DNA from 2 places in the Cytobacillus sp. C11.1 genome. Region 1 is predicted to be linked to the other one. Evidence: predicted binding sites of a transcription regulator. Region 1 holds the regulator's gene; the other holds the start of a gene.
The links. Region 1 encodes Rex, which represses fermentation and respiration genes when NADH is low (regulators of the CRP and FNR family bind a similar motif). Its sites were predicted from a motif close to TTGTGAAATATTTCACAA; they were not measured.
Positions count from the first base shown of each region.

Region 2: a site for Rex is predicted at 6,163-6,180, ahead of AC3ZVC_RS12425 (DUF2249 domain-containing protein). Genes of this name have one in related genera too.

Region 1 covers NZ_CM176935.1:602,883-610,948, forward strand. Annotated here, with positions in the region: gene AC3ZVC_RS03005 (DUF421 domain-containing protein) at 1-365, shown strand, start outside; gene groL (chaperonin GroEL) at 844-2,475, opposite strand; gene groES (co-chaperone GroES) at 2,541-2,825, opposite strand; gene AC3ZVC_RS03020 (CPBP family intramembrane glutamic endopeptidase) at 3,150-3,884, shown strand; gene AC3ZVC_RS03025 (DUF4305 domain-containing protein) at 3,933-4,139, shown strand; gene tatC (twin-arginine translocase subunit TatC) at 4,162-4,917, opposite strand; partial or broken gene tatA (twin-arginine translocase TatA/TatE family subunit) at 4,934-5,103, opposite strand; gene AC3ZVC_RS03040 (redox-sensing transcriptional repressor Rex) at 5,184-5,831, opposite strand; partial or broken gene moaC (cyclic pyranopterin monophosphate synthase MoaC) at 5,858-6,342, opposite strand; gene AC3ZVC_RS03050 (ABC-F family ATP-binding cassette domain-containing protein) at 6,542-8,066, shown strand, end outside.
Region 2 covers NZ_CM176935.1:2,499,898-2,507,963, reverse strand. Annotated here, with positions in the region: gene AC3ZVC_RS12455 (xanthine phosphoribosyltransferase) at 1-23, opposite strand, end outside; purine riboswitch at 270-371, opposite strand; gene AC3ZVC_RS12450 (cytochrome c oxidase subunit 2A) at 742-891, shown strand; gene AC3ZVC_RS12445 (cytochrome c oxidase subunit II) at 916-1,392, shown strand; gene AC3ZVC_RS12440 (b(o/a)3-type cytochrome-c oxidase subunit 1) at 1,392-3,047, shown strand; gene AC3ZVC_RS12435 (DMT family transporter) at 3,099-4,019, opposite strand; partial or broken gene AC3ZVC_RS12430 (carboxypeptidase M32) at 4,174-5,647, opposite strand; gene AC3ZVC_RS12425 (DUF2249 domain-containing protein) at 5,867-6,100, opposite strand; gene AC3ZVC_RS12420 (MFS transporter) at 6,272-7,432, shown strand; gene AC3ZVC_RS12415 (hypothetical protein) at 7,440-7,580, shown strand; gene AC3ZVC_RS12410 (nitric-oxide reductase large subunit) at 7,604-8,066, opposite strand, start outside.

The DNA.
Region 1 (8,066 bases):
GCCAATCTAAAATCATCATTGAAGACGGAAAATTAAATGAGGCAAACCTGAGAAAACTGCGGTTTACAGTAGACCAGCTGGAAATGAAGTTAAGGCAGCAAAATGTAGCTGTGATTAGTGATGTAAGATGGGCAACTTTGGAGGCAAACGGCCAGGTAGGCTATGAATTAAAAGAAGAAGCCCAGCCTGTAACAAAAAAAGAATTTCAGCAGCTGCAGGCGGATGTCCAGCAGTTGATCAATCTTCTGGAACCTGCTTTTGCTAAGGGCTTTTCAGTCCATATCCTGCCCGAAAATAAAGAGGATATTTTTACCGAAGTAGCCGAGGAAGCTCCCAAAGACAATATACCCGGCCATTTGCAATAACTGAAAATAGCTGCTGATCGAAAAAATCAGCAGCCTTTTTTATATCAATCAATTAACCCTTCTTCTTTCAAAAAACCATTCCAGAAACAAAAAGCCTCCTTAGGTTCATGAACTGAAGTATATCCTTTTACAAAAATCGTTTTAAAAGATTATATATAGAAATGTAAGCTTCTTATACGAAATAGCTTTAATATACTAAATAATCATGACCAGGATTCTTTAATAACAAGGACAACAAGGTGGTGGCGTTGGAACCCATAATGCGGACACGGGTAATATACTCCTGTTTCCCGCCTATAAATGTCCAACCAAAGAGAATCTAAAAAATCTGCTGGCAAGGACTTTTATAATGAAAAATCATGCTTACCTCCAGGGTTTGGCTTGGGTAAAATCACAATAAAAGAAGTTCCTCGCCCATTAATCAAATAGAAACAAACCACTCCTCTAATGAGGAGTGGTTTGTTTGGGAAGGACGTTATTACATCATGCCGCCCATTCCACCCATGCCGCCCATGTCAGGCATTGCAGGGCCAGCATTTTCTTCCGGCTTGTCAGCAACTACTGCTTCAGTTGTTAAGAACATAGCCGCAACAGATCCAGCGTTTTGAAGAGCTGAACGAGTTACTTTAGTTGGGTCAACGATTCCGGCTTCGATCATGTTTACCCACTCGCCAGTAGCAGCGTTGAAGCCTGTTCCAACTGCTTCGCGCTTTAAGCGATCAACAATGATTGAACCTTCAAGGCCTGCATTGTGAGCGATTGTACGTACAGGCTCTTCCATCGCACGCAATACGATGTTAACACCAGTAGCTTCATCGCCTTCAGCTTCAATGGCAGCTACTTTATTGTAAACGTTTAGAAGGGCAACACCACCACCGGAAACGATACCTTCTTCTACAGCTGCACGTGTAGAGTTAAGGGCGTCTTCGATGCGAAGCTTGCGCTCTTTCAATTCAGTTTCAGTTGCAGCACCAACCTTAACAACTGCAACACCGCCAGCAAGCTTAGCTAGGCGCTCTTGTAATTTTTCGCGGTCAAATTCAGAAGTTGTTTCTTCCATTTGAGTACGGATCTGGTTAACACGTCCGCCGATTTGCGCGCTGTCTCCAGCACCTTCAACGATTGTAGTGTTTTCTTTTGTAACAACTACTTTAGTAGCGCGTCCTAAAGAGTCGATTGTAGCAGACTTAAGGTCGCGGCCAAGCTCTTCTGTAATTACTTCACCGCCAGTAAGAATCGCGATGTCTTCTAACATAGCCTTACGGCGGTCACCGAAGCCAGGAGCTTTAACAGCAACTGCATTGAAAGTTCCGCGAAGCTTGTTAACTACCAATGTAGCAAGTGCTTCACCTTCAACATCCTCAGCTACAAGCAATAATGGCTTGCCTTGCTGTACAACCTGCTCAAGGACAGGAAGGATTTCCTGGATGCTAGTAATCTTCTTGTCAGTGATTAAGATATAAGGGTTTTCAAGAACCGCTTCCATCTTATCAGAATCTGTTACCATGTATGGAGAAGCATATCCGCGGTCAAACTGCATACCTTCTACCACATCAAGCTCAGTAGTGAATCCTTTAGATTCTTCAATTGTGATAACACCGTCGTTGCCAACGCGCTCCATAGCTTCAGCAATCAATTGGCCAACTTCATTGTCAGCAGCAGAAATTGCTGCAACCTGAGCAATTGATTCCTTGTTTTCAATTGGCTTTGAAATAGCTTTTAGCTCTTCAACAGCGGTAACAACCGCTTTTTCAATACCTTTGCGGATACCCATTGGGTTAGCGCCTGCAGTAACGTTCTTAAGTCCTTCACGGATCATAGCCTGTGCAAGAACTGTTGCAGTTGTTGTACCGTCACCAGCAACATCGTTTGTTTTGCTTGCAACTTCAGCAACAAGCTTCGCACCCATATTTTCGAAAGCATCTTCTAATTCGATTTCTTTCGCGATTGTAACACCATCATTAGTGATTAATGGAGAACCGAATTTTTTTTCAAGAACCACGTTGCGTCCTTTAGGTCCAAGAGTAACTTTTACTGCATTTGCAAGGGAATCTACACCGCGAAGCATCGCACGGCGGGCTTCTTCACTAAATTTAATCTCTTTAGCCATTTATATAAAACCTCCTCAATTTTTTTAGCTCTTTTTCTGTTTTAAAATCTACCGTACTTCGGCTATTAGCCAATTACAGCAAGAATATCGTTTTCACGTAAAATTAAGTATTCTTTGCCTTCGTACTTCACTTCAGTACCAGCATATTTTGAGAAGATAATACGGTCGCCGTCAGCAACTTCAAGAGCAACGCGCTCACCATTTTCAAGAACGCGGCCAGTTCCCACAGCTACAACCTTACCTTCTTGAGGTTTCTCTTTAGCAGTGTCCGGCAGTACAATGCCGCTTGCAGTTTTTTCTTCAGTTTCAACAAGCTCGATAATAATTCGATCACCTAGTGGCTTTAACAAGTGAAACAACCTCCTCAAATAATATGTAAATATTTTTATTTATTAGCACTCTCCCTAATCGAGTGCTAACACAATTATTATATTAATGAATCTCATTTCCATTTGCAAGGGTGAAGCTTAAATTTTTTAAAAAAATTTGCACCGTCCAAAAGACGCTAAAATTCGACACAAACAACCTCATAAGTATGCTTCATTTGATTTCTTTTTAGTCAGTAAGCTAAAAAATCCTTTGCTGCAGCGCTGAAATTTGAAACGGGCTCCTTTTTATGAGTAAAATGGCTTTAGTACATGTTTTAAAACCATCAATTTTAAGGGGTAAACATTTTGAAGAAGGAATATTGGATTATTTTAATAGCCTATATTGCTATGCAGCTTTCAAGTCTATTCGGCGTTCCGCTGGTCCTCTTATTTGCAGACTTCCTCGGACAGAAGCCCGAAAACATGCAAATTCTGGCGGTAGCCTACTGGCTTGTCATCAGTTTCACTATTACATTGATCATTACGCTTCTTTTATTGAGAAAAGAAATGAAAATGGGATTGGCACAAAGAGATGCTTCTTCCGCAGCAAGCGCAGTCGGCTGGGCAATTGGCGGCATATTTTTAGCTTTAATCGCTCAAGCTACAGCTGCAAGCATTGAGAACATGATTGGCGTGGAAATGGGATCTGAAAATACACAGCAAATCATACGGATCATAGAAGCCTCCCCTGTCGTAATCTTGATTAGCTCAGTAGTGGGGCCCATCCTGGAAGAGATCGTATTTAGGAAGATTATTTTCGGTTCTCTCCATAAACGATTTAACTTCTTCCTATCTGCCCTAATCAGTTCTGTGATTTTTGCTCTCGCCCATTTTGAACCTGAACATATTCTTTTATATTCGGCCATGGGCTTTACCTTTGCTTTCCTATATGTAAAAACAAAACGGATAATCGTACCGATTTTTGCCCACGTTGCCATGAATACTCTTGTGGCAGTCATTCAGCTTAATCAGGAAAACTTGGAAAATTGGATGAAGGAAATGGAAAATGTACAAAGCTTTATCAGCTGCATTGCAGTCTAACACTCAGCGAAGTAAATCGTTTCGCTTTCACTTTATTGGAGGATTTTGATGAGAAGCACACCTTTGTTTTCAGGCATCGTATACATCCTGCTGGGATGCCTTTTTACCTTTATAGCCATTCAAAATATACAACGTGAAGAAGCATGGGGTTTCTTTACTTATTTTCTAATCATCATTGCCACATTCGATCTTGGCACCGGCCTGCGAATGGTTGGTTTCCATTTTAAAATGAAAAATAAAAAAAACAAAAAATGAGCCCGCAATAAGGCTCATTTTTTTATGATTGCTCACTTTCAATTTCCTGCAGCTTCTCTGCTTCCAATACTTTTTTATATGAAATGCGAGAGATAAAAATACTGACTTCATATAAAAGCAGCAGCGGAATCGTCACCATCATATGGGATAAAAGATCAGGCGGTGTAATAAAAGCGGCTATGACCACTAATACAAAGTAAGCATATTTCCGTATCTTCACCAAATATGCTGGTGTGACAATTCCCAGCCTTGTTAAAAACATGACCACTACCGGAAGCTGGAACAGCACCCCAAATGGAATGGTCAGCTGGAAAAGGAATTGAAAATATTCATTTATCCCAATTACTTGATTGATCGCAAGCCGGTTGGCAATGGAAGTCATGAACTCAACTACAAATGGAAATAAAATAAAATAAGCGAATGCGATTCCGCCGACAAATAGAATGACAGAAACGGGTATATAGCTCAGTGTTACATTCCGCTCTTTGTCAGATAATCCTGGGCTAATAAAGGCCCACAGCTGATATAAAATCACGGGCGATGTAATAATAAAAGCAATCAGAAAAGCAAATTGCATATAAACTTTAACCGGGTCGGTTAACCGGAAAGCATTCATCGTCAGTTCCTTCGCTTCATCCGCTTTTTGCAAATAAACAATCAGCGGTTCAGCCAGGAAAAAGCTAAATATTACGGCGATAAAGAAAAAGATAACAGAAATGACTATCCTTTTTCTTAATTCCCCTATATGTTCATAAATCGTCATATCATTATGACTCATATCTATTCATCCTAACTTACTTAGCATCTTTTTTATCGTCATTGTCCGCTAAGCCTTTTGCGCTGCGTTTTTAAATTCACGTAATGTATTCCCAGCTGCTCTTCCCAATTCCGGAAGTTTTTTTGGTCCAAAAATCACTAATGCAATCAAGATAATGAGTATGAGGCTTCCAGGTCCAAGATTCATCATTGCTGCACACCTCCCCTTACCTATAATAGCGAATCCATTACAATCTTCAACTGTTATCTATTGGAATGCAGGATGGCTTACGTTTCTGCAGGATAATTTTTTAAGAAATAAACCAATGACTGCAATTCAACAGCCAGGTCAATATGGTGAATCCGAATGGATGAAGGCACGGTCAGTCTTGCAGGCGTAAAATTCAGGATGCCTTTAATCTTGGCTTTAACCATCCGATCAGTAATCGCCTGTGCTGGCGGTGCCGGTACTGTTAAGATAGCTACCTGAATATCATTTTCTTCAATGACCTTTACCAGATCATCCATATGATAGACAGGCACATCCCCTATCTTCGTTCCTACCTTGTTCTCATCCACATCAAAAGCAACTTCTATCTTGGTATTATTATTATTCTTAAGAAAATTATAATTTAAAAAGGCCGTCCCTAAATTACCTACTCCGACCAATGCTACTTTAGTCAGTTCGTCCTGATCAAGGGTTTTACGAAAAAAGGACAGCAGATAATTTACATTATAGCCGTAACCCTTTTTCCCTAAAGCACCAAAGTAAGAAAAGTCCCGGCGGATTGTTGCCGAATCCACCTTAACCGCTTCACTTAGTTCCGCTGAAGAAACCCTTTGTTTCCCCGAGGAGTGGAGGTTTTTGAGAAAACGATAATATAAAGGAAGCCGTTTAGCAGTGGCTTGCGGTATTTTCATTGGTTCATTGGCCATTCGTTCATCTCCGTCCCTATGATGTATTAGTCTCGTTTAAAATCTCCGTTTTTTCCGCCTGTTTTTTCCATCAAAAAGGTTGGTCCGATTACCATTCCTTTGTCAACTGCTTTACACATGTCATAAACAGTTAGAGCACAAACAGAAGCTGCTGTTAACGCTTCCATTTCCACACCTGTATTTCCTTTCGTCTTTACAGAAGCAGTGTGATGAACAGAATATTTTCTTCCTGCTCAGTTTTCCATGTAAAGGAAATATCAACGCCAGTTAGCGGCAGCGGATGGCACATTGGGATAATATCCCATGTTTTTTTGCTTGCCATGATGCCGGCAACCTGTGCAACAGAAAGCACGTCCCCTTTTTTCATGGTATTAGATGTAATCTTTTCGTATATTTCCTTATTAACAGTTATGCTCGATTGGGCAATGGCTGTCCGCGCTGTTTCAGGCTTGTCGCTGACATCCACCATTTTTGCTCTGCCCTCTTGATTAAAATGGGTAAAATCCGCCATAAAAAAACACCTCTCTCCAAAATCATACACTATTTTTCCCCATCTTTGTACGGGCTTTGTATGCTTCTTCACATATTTCTTTACTATTTTCGTATAAAAATATTTCCATTCAGCACCTGCAGGATAAAAGGCCTGCCTCCTTTATTGCCGAACATATATGAATAAGTTACACTTACTCTATACTATAGAGGTGAAAAAAATGATACTTTTACAAGTAAATCAGCTATCAAAAAACTTTGCTGCTGATCCTATTTTAACGAATATAAAGCTTGAAGTACAAACCAGGGACCGGATTGCCCTTGTAGGACGTAATGGAGCAGGGAAATCTACTCTTTTAAAAATTATAGCCGGCCATATGGCATATGATTCCGGGGACATTATTAAACCCAAGGAAGTAACGGTAGGATACCTGGCTCAAAATACAGGCCTTGAGTCCCACCTTTCCATTTGGGATGAGATGCTGACAGTGTTCGAGCATTTGCAAAAACAGGAAAAACAGCTGCGCCGTCTTGAAGAAAAAATGTCAGACCCTGAAGCCATGAATAATTCCGATGCATACGATCGAATCTTAAAGGAATATGACAAGCTTCAGGTAGAATTCAAAGAGAATGGCGGCTATCAGTATGAAGCGGATATCCGTTCCATTCTTCATGGGCTGAACTTTAATTCTTTCGGCTACAATACGAAAATTTCATCCTTAAGCGGCGGCCAAAGAACAAGGCTTGCCCTTGGAAAACTTTTGCTGACAAAACCCGATATTCTCATATTGGACGAGCCTACAAACCACCTGGACATTGAAACATTATCATGGCTGGAGCAATACTTGCAGAGCTATGACGGTGCCATTCTAATTGTTTCCCATGACCGTTATTTCCTGGATAAGGTTGTTTCCCAGGTATACGAAATTTCAAGGCACCAAATCCGTAAATATCCTGGAAACTATAGCTCCTATTTGGACCAAAAAGCAGAAAACTTTGAACGGGAAATGAAGCAATTTGAAAAACAGCAGGAAGAGATTTCAAAGCTTCAGGATTTTATCCAGCGCAACCTTGCACGAGCTTCAACAACCAAACGCGCCCAAAGCCGGAGAAAACAGCTTGCCAGAATGGAAGTGATGGACAGGCCGCTGGGAGACGAGAAATCCGCATCGTTTGGCTTTGATATTGAAAGGCAATCTGGCAATGAGGTTTTAAATGTAAAATCACTGGCTGTCGGATATAATGATAAAGTTTCTGAGAATATTTCCTTCCGCCTTGCCAGAGGAGACAGCATTGCCCTTGTAGGTCCAAATGGAATCGGCAAATCTACTTTACTGAAAACAATTGTGAAAAAGATATCGGCTCTTTCCGGGGATATACAATACGGATCCAATGTAACAATCGGATACTATGACCAGGAACAGGCTGAGCTTACCAGCAATAAGCGGGTCCTAAACGAATTATGGGATGAATATCCGCTTAAGCCTGAAAAAGAAATTCGCACGATCTTAGGCAATTTTCTTTTTTCCGGTGATGACGTCCTTAAAACTGTCTCAACTCTTAGCGGCGGTGAAAAAGCCCGCCTGGCGCTGGCAAAGCTGATGATGCAGAAAGCTAATTTCTTAATCTTGGATGAGCCGACAAACCATCTTGATCTGGACAGCAAAGAAATCTTGGAAAATGCTTTAATTGACTATCCGGGGACCATACTTTTCGTTTCCCATGACCGTTATTTTATCAACAGAA
Region 2 (8,066 bases), 1.9 Mb from region 1:
ATTTTTTCTCTAAGCAGTTCCATCTTTCTCCTCCTCTGAAAATAAGGCGCTATTAATCTTGTTAGTTGATTGCGCTCCATACTCCCGCCTTCCTACCCAATAAACAAAGTGCCAATGTCACATTTACCTTAAACACGCCAAAAATAAATAGCCCTCAAACACAAAAAAGCCCAAAGGCCATCATTCACAACATAAAAATGAGTGAAGCAATGGCCTTCAGGCTTTTTAAACGAAGCTTGCAGGCAATTATAGGGCGGAATCAAATCCCATCCTTTACATTGCTCACCCATAGTCGGATCATTTACGGTAACCCGGTAGAAACTTGCAGGCCATATTCCTGCGATTATATGAGTGAATGTTATTAATTTATAAATATTATAACATCATATATTATTTATTCAACCTAAAAATAAGCTAAAAACGAACTTTATTAAAAAAATGATTGCAATCGTTCGATATTTGATCTTTTTTTTCCATATCATCTTTGTTTATATTAATCTTCTGCAAAAAATACACTCCTTCAGAAGTCTTGAGTTAACCTTCACATTTTCTTCACAATTTAAGCTTGGTTTCTGTGACATATATCACTGTAATATCAACTTTTCACTATTACCATAGTAATTAAGTAACGAATGAACAATTTGTGAACTAACGGAAAGCATCTAGAATCTTCCTAAATGTCTTGTATTATGAAAATGTAATCATTTACTTTTTCCAAATTTCCGAAGGGAGTGAAAGAAAATGGCGAAAACGGAACTCAGCCGCAAAACAAAAACTGAAATAGAGGATAGCTCTTCCTTAAAGGGAACGTTAGCTTCCGTTTTCTTATTAGGATTCTTCCTAGTAATTACGTGGGTAGGCGTTTACTTATTATTTGTCAGTCGCTTTTAAAAGATAGAAAGGGGAAATAAAGCCATGCATATGCATAAATTCGAAAAAGCCTGGCTCATTTTTGGAATTGGATCGCTTTTGGTCTTTTTAACAGTATTGGGTGTCAGCGCATTTTATCTTGGAAACCAGCCGCCAAGCTGTTTGGCAACAATCGATCCTGAAAAGGTTGATACAACAGCTCCATTTAATGAGCCGGGATTGAAAAAAGTTGAGGGTAAAGACTGGGATTATGAATTGGTTTTTGTAGCATCCGCATTTTCCTATAGTCCTGCTTCCGTTGAGGTTCCTTATGGAGCAAAAGTAAAAATAATTGCTACAACAAAGGATGTTGTTCACGGATTTGAAGTTGCAGGTTCGAATATCAATATGATGCTTGAGCCTGGATATATCAGTGAACATATAACAACATTTGATAAGACTGGTGAATACTTAATTGTTTGTAATGAATATTGCGGTGTTGGACACCACATGATGTCGTCTAAAATTGAGGTGGTGAAGTAATGTTAAACCCTACAGCTAACCTTAAGGTGGACCGCCGTGACGGCAAATTGGCAATGGCTCACTTTTTTGTTGCATTTACTGCATTGGCAATAGGCGGATTGGCAGGTTTATTACAAACACTCGTTCGCTCAGGAAAATTCGAACTCCCTGCCGGAATCGGCTATTATCAAATTCTGACTGTTCATGGTGTTGTATTAGGACTTGTACTTACTACATTTTTTATTATGGGCTTCCAGCTCGCTGCAACTAGCAAAACATCTGGCACTTTTACGAACCGGCAGCGCATCACAGGCTGGATCGGCTTTTGGCTGATGACCGCAGGAACTGTACTTGCTGCAACGATGATTCTCTTAAATGAAGCAACTGTTCTTTATACCTTTTATGCACCGCTTCAGGCACATGCATTATATTATATCGGCCTGACACTGGTAATTGTGGGAAGCTGGGTTGATGGTGCGGCTATTATCATGAAATATGCTGAATGGAGAAGAAAAAATCCAGGACAGCCGAGCCCTCTCCTAACATTTATGTCACTTGTTAATACGATGATGTGGATCGTCGCAACAATAGGTGTTGCTTCAACAGTGCTATTTCAATTGCTGCCTTGGTCTTTGGGCCTTGTTGAAACAGTTAATATTGGAGTAAGCCGTACACTATTCTGGTACTTCGGACATCCGCTTGTATATTTCTGGCTATTGCCTGCTTATATGGCCTGGTATGTTGTTATACCAAAAGTTATTGGCGGAAAGATTTTCTCAGATTCTTTGGCACGTATGTCTTTTATATTATTCCTGCTGTTCTCCATCCCTGTTGGTTTCCACCATCAATTAATGGAGCCGGGAATTGATCCGGCATGGAAGTTCTTACAGGTTATTTTAACATTCCTTGTTGTTATTCCGTCTCTTATGACTGCCTTTTCCCTATTTGCAACGTTTGAAAGCTTTGGACGTGCAAAAGGAGCAACAGGATTATTCGGCTGGCTGAAGAAGTTGCCTTGGGGCGATGCACGCTTTGTCGTTCCCTTCATTGGTATGGTAACATTCATCCCTGCTGGTGCCGGCGGTATCGTTAATGCCTCCCACCAGATGAACCAGGTAGTCCATAATACGATCTGGGTTACAGGGCACTTCCATTTAACTGTGGCAACATCTGTCGTATTAACATTCTTTGGGGTATCCTATTGGCTTATTCCGCATTTGACTGGACGTAAATTAACAAAAGCTATGAATAAATTAGGCATCATCCAGGCTGTCATCTGGTCCATAGGCATGACTTTCATGTCAGGTGCCATGCATGCTGCCGGATTGCTTGGCGCTCCACGCCGTTCTTCTTACTCCGAATATGGCGGAGCAGCACAGGCAGCAGAATGGATTCCTTATCAAGTTGCCCAGGCGATTGGCGGTTCCATCCTGTTCCTTGGCATCATTTTAATGCTTTACATCTTTATCAATTTAGCTTTCTTTGCACCTAAAGGAGAACAGGAGTTTCCTGTCGGAGAGCCTGCAGAAGAAACTGAAAAAGCTCCAATGGTATTTGAAAATTGGAAACTATGGCTTGGAATTACGTTTGTACTGATTTTGTTTGCTTACACCATTCCATTTATTGACTTAATTCAAAACGCTCCTCCAGGTGCTAAAGGATATAAGCTCTGGTAAATAGCAAAGAGTATATTAAAAAATCTCTGTTCCCTAAGGAACGGAGATTTTTTAATGTTCCAGTTCTTTCGACTCCGAAAAAATGCCTTTATTTTTCCTTTTAGAAGGAAGGTTTACAATAATAACCGAGCTAAGTATTAAAAGAGCACCGGCAACTTGTATGATACCAAGGCTCTCACCATAAAGAGAAACGCCCAATAGCATTGCAACTACCGGTTCCACTGTTGCAATAACTGCAGCTTTGCTTCCTTCAGTCTGTTCCAGCCCCCAAGTGTAAACAAAGTAGGCCATAACAGTAGGAACAAGACCCAAGCTGATGCTAAGCAGCAAAACGTCGGCCGTTAGAAACAGTTCAGCTTTCTTCCATAAACGGGTCACCGGAATAAGAGCTGCCGCTGCAACAAGAAAAGTATATAGCGTTACAGTAAATGGATGGTACTTTTTTAAAGCAAATTTTCCGAATATGGTATAAAGGGCATAACCGATACCTGATCCTAACCCGGTCAAGATTCCCAGAATTGTAATTTTGCTGTCTCCTGCCGTCAGGCCTGCAATTAGAATACAGCCCATAATGGTTCCGGCCACTGCGGCAATTTTTTTAATATCCACCTTTTCCTTTAAAAACAGGAATGACAACACAGTAACAAATGCAGGAGCAGTATAGAGCAGAATGACCGCCATCGAAACATTGATCTGATTTATTGTTGTAAAGTAACAGTAATTAAAAAATACAATGCTTAATATACCGGTGCCTGCAAAGAGCCTAATATCTACCGGGGTTTTCAGCTTTAGCTGGTTTCTAAAGCGTGCGAAGCCAATCACAATTAGAAATATCGCAGCAGAGATGACTCTTATTGCCACAATTTCCATTGCTGTAAATCCGAATTCCCCCAACCCTTTAACGAAAATGGCTATAATCCCCCAAAGGCTTGCTCCAAAGGCAATCATTAAATATGGGAATATTCTCTTCATCATTTTCTCTCCATGAATGAAGAGGATGGCACTTGCGCCACCCTCTTAATTATTTTTTGTCCCTGATAAACTTGTGTAATTAAATTTCCACTCCAATCAACAGAGTGCCAAAACAACATTAGCTTAATGATAGCCTTATTTCCAGAGGTTATGTTTAGTTTAATTGGTACACCTTACCGTATTTATCATACAGATAGTCAATCAGATATTGTGCATTAAGACCTTCGCCGGTTACATCATTTAAAATTTCAAGGGGTTTTTTTATTTTGCCGTACTGGTGTACATTTTTTGTAAACCATTCCTTGATTGGAAGCAGATTTCCTTCTTCAAGGAGTTTATCATAGTCGGGCAAATCCTTTAACATGTTAGTTTTAAGCTGTGCCGCATACATATAGCCGAGAGCATATGAAGGGAAATAGCCGAAGCTTCCGCCTGCCCAGTGAACATCCTGAAGGACGCCCTGAGCATCATTTTCAGGCTTCACACCAAGGTATTGTTCATACTTTTCATTCCAAATCTTAGGAAGATCTTGACTTCAATCTCGTCATTGAACAAGCCTTTTTCAATTTCATAACGGATAATGATATGAAGCGGATACGTTAATTCATCTGCTTCAATTCGGATTAAGGATGGCTTGGATTCATTAATCGCACGATAGAACTCATCCAGTGATACTTCATCAAATTGTCCGCTGGCATAATCTTTAAGGAGCTGATAATTCTTCTTCCAGAATGAATAGTGGCGTCCGACAAAGTTTTCATAGAATAGAGACTGAGATTCATGGATTCCCATTGATGTTCCTGTGCATAATGGCGTGCCCACTAAGTCAGCAGAAATGTTCTGCTCATATAACGCATGACCGCCTTCATGGATGGTACCAAATACAGCTGTACGGAAGTCCTCTTCATCATACTTTGTCGTAACACGGACGTCGCCAGGGTTTAAGCCAATAGCAAACGGATGGACTGTTTCATCCAAGCGCCCTGCTTTGAAGTTATAGCCCATTTGCTCAAGAATTTCAAGGCTGAAACCCCGCTGCATATCCTTGGAAAAACGTTCAAATAAAAAGCTTGTTTCCGGCTTGTTATGAGATTCTGAAATTTGCTGGACTAGCGGTACAATTTTTTCACGTAATTGCCCGAAAACCTGATCAAGCGTTTCAACCGTAACCCCAGGCTCATACATGTCCAGCAGTGTATTATATTTGTTTCCTTCATATCCCCAATAACCAACGAAACGTTTATTCATTTCTACAAGCTTTTCCAGGTATGGGCGGAACATATCAAAATCTGATTTCTCCTTTGCCTCTTCCCAGATGCTTTCCGCTTTGGACTGGAGAATGACATACTCCTTGTATTCTTCTGCAGGTATTTTTTTGTTCCGATCGTAATCTTTTTTGCACTCTTCCAAGGTCTTCAAAGTTACTTCCGAAAGATATTCCTTGCCTGAAAGCTTTGCTATGTATGCTGCCATTTCCTCTGAAGTGGACATCCTGAACACTTCAGAGGAAATCATCCCGATTACCTCAGAGCGCTGTTCCACTCCCTGTTTCGGAGCACCTGTACGAGATCCCAAAACATTAGCGATAATGCTTCATTATATGCAGTCATTTTTTTTACATAATCCATAAATTGAAGTTCTATGTCTTTTAGTGCTTCAGTCACAATTCTTCCCCCTCTAAAACTAATACAAAACCATTTTATCATATTTTTCTGAAAAGGCAGTCTCCATTTTCAATTTCTTTAATTCTTAAATTTCTGCCGTACTCAGCTAATCTGCCGGAAGAAAAACAGGCACCGTTTTAGCTGGTGCCTGTTTTTCCGAGGAATGCATTTATAAATTTGTTTTTATTTTTTGCCTATTGCTACTCTCCATGTTTCCGGTCCCTCTTCAATATACTCCCAGGTGAATTGATCTTCTCGTTCCATCATAAACTGATACCGTAGAGGACGCGGATCGTGATCATTTACAATTTGCATAAATTCTCCGTCCTTTAAAGAGTCAAAGGTGCTGAAAATAACTGGGTGTTTTTCTTTAGGCGGATAGTCAGGCGCAATTACGGTGCTGGCAAATTCTCTCATTTCTATTTCCCTCCTATTCTTTTGCTTTACACATTAATTTTAATGGAGCAGGCCAAAAAGATTAGTGAACCGCATCACAACTATCCTATGATATTTACCGTTTTTCTTTTTAACCTTCCAGTGAAAGAGTTATAATGGTGTAAAGTGAACTATTCCAGGAAGAGAGTTAGTATGAGATATTTTATATTCTTTATTGTAATTGTAGCTTTTATAGATACATTTTCACAGCTGCCCATCATGAGCCCCTTTGCCAAGTCCATTGATCCGTCACCAGCTTTTATTGGGGTAATTGTCGGTATGTATTCTTTTTCCAATATGATCGGCAATATTCTGGCCGGGTACTGGATAGATAAAAGCGGCGCAAAAAATGTTCTGGTATCGGGACTTGCATTAACTGGATCCATTTTAGTGCTGTACACTCTTGTCAGTACTCCGTTTCAATTAGTTGCCATCAGATTTCTCCATGGCCTGTTTGGAGGCTTTCTCGTTCCAGCGGCATTCACAGTCATTGCCAACCGTGGAAAGTCTAATAAACAAGGCAAATCGATGGCTTTATCAGGTGCGGCGGTTGGAAGTTCAGCCATAATGGGGCCTGCATTTGGTGCTGTCGTCGCCTCCAAATACAGTGTAGATTGGGTATTTTTAATTATTGCTGCAACCATGATCAGCAGCGCCATATTTGCTTTCACTTTTTTGACAAATAGGCGAAATAAAGAAGCGAAGCGGACAGATGCCCATTCAGAGAGGGTATTGCCTTTAATGAAGAATCCGTTGCTTTCTGTAAGCTATGCCGGAGCTTTTTCGCTTATGTTTGCACAGGGAACACTTGCCTATCTGCTGCCATTACAGGTTGAGCATCTGAAATTTAATTCTATTTTCAGCGGTATTTTGTTAAGTACCTTTGGAATGACTGCTATCCTTATATTTCTTTTGCCTATCAATAAAATCTTCGATAAGTACAAGCACCAAAACACAATGCTGATAGGCATGATTATTATAGGCATGGCACTTGTTCTTCTAAGTTCAGCTTCTTCACTTGCCTTTATGTTTTTCTGTATGGTCCTATATGGTACTGGGTTTGCGCTACTTTTCCCTTCAATTAATGCGCTTATCGCAAAAAATACGACAGAAAAAACAAGAGGAAAGGCATTTGGCCTCTTTTATGCATTCTTTTCTTTAGGAGTTGTAGCGGGCTCCACCTTTTTAGGCTTATTGGGTGTATCATTTAGAGCAGGTTTTTCTATAGCTGCAGTAGTCTTACTATTTACTGTTTGTGCCATGTACCTTTATTTTAAGAAAAACAGCACATCAATTTTAAAAAGTCAGGAGTGAATGGATTATGAAAGAATTGGTAGGCAGCTGCTGCGTTTGCGGTAAACAGCTGTATTGCCTGGATGGCTTTTTCAACGGGGTTTACACCGAAAATAACGAAACCATCTGTTTTGATTGTTCAGAGGAAAGGAAAAAATCCGCAGAGTGACTATCTGCGGATTTTCCTTTTTCTTATTCATCATCATCTGTGCTAAGGTCTCTAACAGGAAGAGGTTCAATTTCCTTATGAGTCACTTTTCTCAGGTTGAACATAGCTTTTATTGAGAAAAGCACTAGTGCGACAACACCTACCAGGAAGATCGTATCCGGTACGGATCTTAAAGTTAATAATGATTGAATAATTTCCTGCTTTAAGAAGTCAGCTGAACGGGAAGCTGCATAGCCGTTCACATAAGCTTCTTTCATTTGCAGGAATCCGACTGGAAGCAGGGAAGCAAAAACCATTCCTGCAAGTCCCACATTCAGCATAATGCAGCTGAATTTGAGCCATTTGTCGTTCCATTTTTCCGGTTTAACAATATTACGTAATGAATAAAGCAATACTGCAATGGCAAACATGCCGTATACACCCATCATTGCTCCGTGACCATGTGCCGGGGTTAGGAATTGTCCGTGCTCAAGGAAGCTGACAGCA